DNA from 2 places in the Lelliottia nimipressuralis genome. Region 2 is predicted to be linked to the other one. Evidence: predicted binding sites of a transcription regulator. Region 2 holds the regulator's gene; the other holds the start of a gene.
What was found. Region 2 encodes PhoB, which activates phosphate uptake and scavenging genes when phosphate is short. Its sites were predicted from a motif close to CTGTCATAAAACTGNCNNAT; they were not measured.
Positions count from the first base shown of each region.

Region 1: pstS (phosphate ABC transporter substrate-binding protein PstS) is a predicted target of PhoB. The motif match lies at 1,875-1,894, and genes of this name have one in related genera.

Region 1 is NZ_CP167172.1:4,692,569-4,695,990, reverse strand. It holds gene pstC (phosphate ABC transporter permease PstC) at 1-670, opposite strand, end outside; gene pstS (phosphate ABC transporter substrate-binding protein PstS) at 747-1,787, opposite strand; gene glmS (glutamine--fructose-6-phosphate transaminase (isomerizing)) at 2,109-3,422, opposite strand, start outside.
Region 2 is NZ_CP167172.1:1,022,156-1,025,577, forward strand. It holds gene sbcD (exonuclease subunit SbcD) at 1-1,006, opposite strand, end outside; gene phoB (phosphate response regulator transcription factor PhoB) at 1,187-1,876, shown strand; gene phoR (phosphate regulon sensor histidine kinase PhoR) at 1,898-3,193, shown strand.

The DNA.
Region 1 (3,422 bases), 1.0 Mb from region 2:
TGGTGAACGGCAGGACGATACGCCAGATCACTTCCCAGGTGGTGCAACCGATCCCGTAGGCCGACTCTTTCATCATCACCGGGGTTTGTTCGAAGACATCGCGCATGACCGCCGCAATGTACGGAATAATCATGATGGCGAGAATTACGCCTGCGGCCAGAATACCAATCCCGAAGGCCGGACCGGAGAACAGTGCGCCCACAAATGGAATGTTGGAGAGGATATTCCCTACCGGCTCCTGAAAGTAGGTCGCGAACAGCGGCGCAAAAATGAACAAGCCCCACATGCCGTAAACGATACTCGGGATCGCCGCCAGCAGTTCAATCGCGATACCCAGCGGGCGTCGCAGCCAGCCAGGCGCCAGCTCCGTCAGGAACAGGGCGATACCGAAGCTCACCGGAACGGCAATCAGCAGGGCGATAAATGAGGTCACGAGCGTGCCGTAAATCGGCACCAGCGCACCGTAGATATCGTTTGGCGCGTCCCACTCTTTGGTCCACAGGAAGGAGAAACCGAATTTCTGGATGCTCGGCCAGGAGGAGAAAATCAGGGACACGATAATGCCGCCCAGCAGCAATAGCACAATCAGCGCAGCCAGTCGGACCAGCGCGCTGAAAATCTTGTCACCATGTTTCCCCGGAGGGCTAAAAGCAGGCTTGGTTGCAGCCATAAATCACTCTTCTGTTAAATACGTTTTACGAATAAGGGCGGGTGAAATCACCCGCCATTTTCGTCAGAATGCTGAATCAGTACAATGCTTTACCGCTGCTATCTTTTACGTTGGTTTTCCATGCAGCACGAATCTGCTCAACCACGCTGTCGGGCAGGCTGGCGTAATCCAGGTCATTAGCCTGTTTGCCGCCGTTTTTGTACGCCCAGTCGAAGAACTTCAGCACTTCGGCGCCCTGCTCAGGTTTTTTCTGGTCTTTGTGGATCAGAATGAAAGTGGTGGAGGTAATTGGCCATGCCTCGTCACCTTTCTGGTTAGTCAGGTCCTGCGCGAAGGATTTGCTCCAGTCTGCGCCTTTGGCAGCGTTCGCAAAGTTCTCTTCAGTCGGGCTAACCGGTTTGCCGTCGGCAGAGACAAGCTTGGTGTAAGCCAGGTTGTTCTGCTTAGCATAAGCGTACTCTACGTAGCCGATTGAGCCAGGCAGACGCTGTACGAACGCGGCGATACCGTCGTTACCTTTACCGCCCAGGCCCGTCGGCCAGTTCACAGTAGAGCCAGAACCGACTTTGGATTTCCACTCTTCGTTCACTTTCGCCAGGTAGCTGGTGAAGACGAAGGAGGTGCCGGAGCCGTCAGCGCGACGAACCACAGCGATGTTCTGCGAAGGCAGTTTTACACCTGGGTTCAGTTTGGTGATGGCTTCGTCATCCCATTTTTTGATTTTGCCGAGATAGATATCACCCAGCGTTTTGCCATCCAGCACCAGTTCGCCAGATTTGAGGCCAGGGATATTCACGGCCAGCACAACACCACCGATCACGGTCGGGAACTGGAACAGACCTTCCTGAGCCAGTTTGTCATCAGACAGCGGAGCGTCTGATGCGCCGAAATCAACGGTATTCGCCGTAATTTGTTTAACGCCACCGGAGGAGCCTATACCCTGATAGTTAACCTTGTTGCCGGTTTCTTTCTGGTAAGTATCAGCCCATTTGGCATACACCGGCGCAGGGAATGTTGCACCAGCGCCAGTCAGGCTTGCTTCTGCGAATACAGAGAAAGCGCTCAGAGATAAGGTCGCGGCGACAACAGTTGCGACAGTGGTACGCATAACTTTCATAATGTCTCCTGCAAGATTTCGTAAATCATTGTTTGAGTGGCTACGATGAGCAAAATAGGACAAACAGGTGACAGATAAATGTACGAATTATGACAGTTTTATGACACTGAAAGTTTGACTTAAGATTTCACAAAATTAGACTTAATAATCATCGCGTTAGCCACTTATGTGACAGTGAGATTTCAGAAAAATTTTCTTTCTGTGACACACTAATATGTAGCTGAAGATGACAGATTGTCATAAATAAAAAAAATAAGAATGGATGAAAAACGAACCGGGAAGGGATAAAAAAGCTCCACCCGAAGGTGGAGCCTGAAGGGATTATTCTACGGTGACGGATTTCGCCAGGTTACGCGGCTGGTCAACATCGGTGCCTTTGATCAGCGCGACGTGATACGCCAGCAGCTGCAGCGGAACGGTGTAGAAGATCGGGGCAATGACCTCTTCCACATGCGGCATCTCAATGATGTGCATGTTGTCGTTGCTGACGAACCCGGCATCCTGATCGGCGAAGACGTACAGCTGGCCGCCACGGGCACGCACTTCTTCGATGTTCGATTTCAGTTTTTCCAGCAGTTCGTTGTTCGGTGCAACGACGATGACCGGCATGTCTGCGTCAATCAGCGCCAGCGGGCCGTGTTTCAGCTCGCCTGCGGCGTAGGCTTCCGCATGAATGTAAGAGATCTCTTTCAGCTTCAGCGCGCCTTCCAGCGCGATAGGGTACTGATCGCCACGACCGAGGAACAGCGCGTGGTGTTTGTCAGAGAAATCTTCAGCCAGCGCTTCGATGCGTTTGTCCTGGGACAGCATCTGCTCGATACGGCTCGGCAGCGTCTGCAGCCCGTGAACGATATCGTGCTCGATAGACGCATCCTGGCCTTTCAGACGCGCCAGTTTCGCCACCAGCATCAACAGAACGGTCAACTGGGTGGTGAACGCTTTGGTCGATGCCACGCCGATTTCGGTGCCGGCTTTGGTCATCAGCGCCAGATCCGATTCACGTACCAGAGAAGAACCCGGCACGTTACAGATCGCCAGCGAACCGAGATAACCCAGCTCTTTCGACAGACGCAGTGCTGCCAGGGTATCCGCCGTTTCACCGGACTGGGAAAGGGTGATCATCAGGCTGTTACGGCGCACCGCTGATTTGCGGTAGCGGAATTCCGAGGCGATTTCGACATCGCACGGTACGCCCGCCAGCGCTTCAAACCAGTAGCGCGACACCATCCCCGAGTTGTAAGAGGTGCCGCAGGCCACAATCTGAATATGCTCGACGTTGGCCAGCATTTCGTTGGCGTTAGCGCCCAGCTCGCTGAGATCCACCTCGCCGTGGCTGATACGCCCGGTCAGGGTATTCTTGATCGCGTTCGGCTGCTCGTAGATCTCTTTCTGCATGTAGTGACGGTACGCGCCTTTGTCGCCCGCGTCGTACTGCAGGTTGGATTCAATCTCCTGACGCTTCACCTGCGCGCCGGATTTATCAAAGACCGTCACACTGCGACGGGTCACTTCCGCGATATCGCCCTCTTCCAGGAAGATGAAGCGACGGGTCACCGGCAGCAGTGCCAGCTGATCGGAAGCAATGAAGTTTTCGCCCATCCCCATGCCGATCACCATCGGGCTACCGGAACGTGC
Region 2 (3,422 bases):
ATACCTCTACAGGCAGATCGTCGGTCAGGGTCTGGATTTTGCGCTGCATGTCGTGCAGATATTCATCGGTGCTGATTTCAATATCCAGCCAGACGGGAGGCGACTGTTCCAGGCCGCGCCACTGTTCAAGCTGCGCAGAAATGGCGGCCAGATCGCCTTTGAGCATCGCCAGCGGTTGTGTCACCGGTACGGTTAACGTCTCGACTGCGCTCAGTTTGCCCTCGGCAAAACTCACCAGATGCACGCTTTTGCCTTTGCCGGTTTCATCAAAGCTGAGGGAGATCGGTGAGCCGCAGTAGCGGATATGCTCGCAGCCGCCAATGATCTGCGCGCGGTGAATGTGGCCGAGCGCGATGTAATCCGCTGGCGGGAAATTCTGCGCCGGGAACGCATCCAGCGTACCAATATAAATCTCGCGCACCGCGTCACTTTTGCTGGCACCGACGGTGGTCAGATGCCCGGTAGCAATGACCGGCAGCGGCGCATCACCGCGCAGCGCGCAGGCCTCGGCGTACTGCTGGTGATAATAGTCCGTGATGGCCTGCAGCAGATGCTGCTGTTTTTCGCCGCCGGAAAGCCCAGCCTGGCTCTGAACGATGTCACGCGGGCGTAAAAAAGGAATCGGGCAAAGCACGGCACCCGGCGTTCCGTCGCGTTTTTTGAGGATTTGCGGGGCATGTCCGGCGTTTGCCACTACAGTAGTATTCAGAAACGCAAGAATATCGCGGGATTCGTTGAGCGTGGCGACGGAATCATGGTTGCCCGCGACGATCACCAGATGGCAGCCTGTTTGCTGCAGATTGACCACGAAGCGGTTATACAGCTCACGCGCATAGCTCGGCGGCGAGCCGGTATCAAAAATGTCCCCTGCAACAATGATCGCGTCCACCTCCTGCGACTGCGCCGTCTCCAGCAGCCAGTTCAGGAACGCTTCATGTTCGGCGGCGCGACTTTTGCTGTAAAAATTTTGCCCCAGATGCCAGTCCGAGGTGTGGAGTATGCGCATAACAGTTCCATGGCAAAAAAGGGTGAAGGGGATTATAAGCTTTCAGGGCTGGAAAATAACCGCTGTAATAAAACAACAGTTTGCCATTCATGGTGGTAATGTTTTTCATAAATCTGTCATAAATCTGACGCATAATGGCGCCGCATTACAAACTGATACTTTAATAAGACAGGGCAAAGTATGGCGAGACGTATTCTGGTCGTAGAAGATGAAGCTCCGATTCGCGAAATGGTGTGCTTCGTGCTCGAACAAAATGGCTTCCAGCCGGTTGAGGCGGAAGATTATGACAGCGCGGTGAATCAACTCAACGAACCCTGGCCCGATTTGATTCTGCTTGACTGGATGTTGCCCGGCGGTTCTGGCCTGCAATTTATCAAGCACATTAAACGCGAAGCGATGACCCGCGATATCCCGGTGGTAATGTTGACGGCGCGCGGTGAAGAGGAAGATCGCGTGCGCGGTCTTGAGACCGGCGCAGATGATTACATCACCAAGCCGTTCTCGCCGAAAGAGCTGGTGGCGCGTATCAAAGCCGTCATGCGCCGTATTTCGCCGATGGCGGTGGAAGAGGTGATCGAAATGCAGGGGTTAAGCCTCGACCCGACCTCACATCGCGTGATGACCGGCGAAAACCCGCTGGATATGGGCCCGACAGAATTCAAACTTTTGCACTTCTTTATGACTCACCCGGAACGCGTCTACAGCCGCGAACAGTTGCTGAATAACGTCTGGGGGACTAACGTCTATGTCGAAGACAGGACGGTCGATGTCCATATTCGCCGCTTGCGTAAAGCGCTGGAACACAGCGGCCACGATCGAATGGTGCAGACGGTCCGCGGTACGGGTTATCGTTTTTCGACCCGTTTCTGAACAATGACAGGAGTGTGACGCGTGCTGGAACGTCTGTCATGGAAAAGGCTCGTTTTTGAACTGATCTTATGTTGTATTCCCGCCGCCATTCTGGGGGCGATTTTTGGTTATCTGCCGTGGTTTTTACTGGCGGCAGTGACCGGCCTGCTGGTCTGGCATTTCTGGAATTTACTGCGTCTCTCCTGGTGGCTGTGGGTCGATCGCAGCATGACGCCACCGCCCGGCAGCGGCAGCTGGGAGCCGTTGCTTTACGGCTTGCATCAGATGCAGATGCGAAATAAAAAGCGCCGTCGTGAGCTTGGAAGCCTGATCAAGCGCTTTCGCAGCGGTGCCGAATCGCTGCCGGATGCGGTGATTCTGACCACCGAAGAAGGGACGATGTTCTGGTGTAATGGCCTGGCACAACAGCTGCTGGGGCTGCGCTGGCCGGACGATAACGGCCAGAATATCCTTAACCTCCTGCGTTATCCTGAATTCACCCTTTATCTGAAAAAACGCGACTTTACCCGCCCGCATAATCTGGTGCTGAACAATGGCCGTCACCTTGAGTTTCGCGTGATGCCCTACAGCGATCAGCAGTGGCTGATGGTGGCGCGCGATGTGACCCAGATGCACCAGCTCGAAGGGGCGCGGCGTAATTTCTTTGCCAACGTCAGCCACGAGCTGCGCACGCCGTTGACGGTGCTGCAGGGGTATCTGGAGATGATGCAGGAGCAGACGCTGGAGGGGGCGCCGCGAGAGAAAGCGCTTCACACCATGCGCGAGCAAACGCATCGTATGGAAGGGCTGGTGAAGCAGCTGCTTACCCTGTCAAAAATTGAAGCGGCACCGACGCTGGCGATGAATGAAACCATCGACGTGCCGATGATGCTGCGGGTGGTTGAGCGGGAAGCCCAGACCCTGAGCCACAAAAGGCATCAGTTCACTTTTGAGCTGGACAGCAGTCTGAAGGTGCTCGGCAGCGAGGACGAACTGCGCAGCGCGATTTCAAACCTGGTCTATAACGCGGTGAACCATACGCCAGAGGGCACGCAGATTATTGTGCGCTGGCAGCGCGTCCCGACGGGGGCGGAGTTTAGCGTCGAGGATAACGGGCCGGGGATTGGACCGGAGCATATTCCGCGTCTGACCGAGCGTTTCTATCGCGTGGATAAAGCGCGTTCGCGGCAGACAGGCGGCAGCGGGCTGGGGCTGGCGATTGTTAAGCACGCCGTGAATCACCACGACAGCCGCCTTGATATTCAGAGTACGCCGGGCAAAGGCACGCGCTTCAGTTTTGTTATCCCGGAACGTTTAATTGCCAAAAAAAGTGCCTGACAACGTGTGTGTCAGCCCTCCTTTCCACAGGCCAGCTTATGCTGGCCTGTTTGCTTTGCAGTCAAGCGAAACGTGAATGAATTTTATACGGATGTTGCTTTTTTGTTCGCATGATTAGCCATGAGTTTTTCTTAACCTTAGAGGATTGTTCTGGTCTGAATTTTCATGCTGGCATATTGTTCTGGTTTTCAGATCCCTCCTTGCCTTTAAACGTTATAAGCGTTTAAAT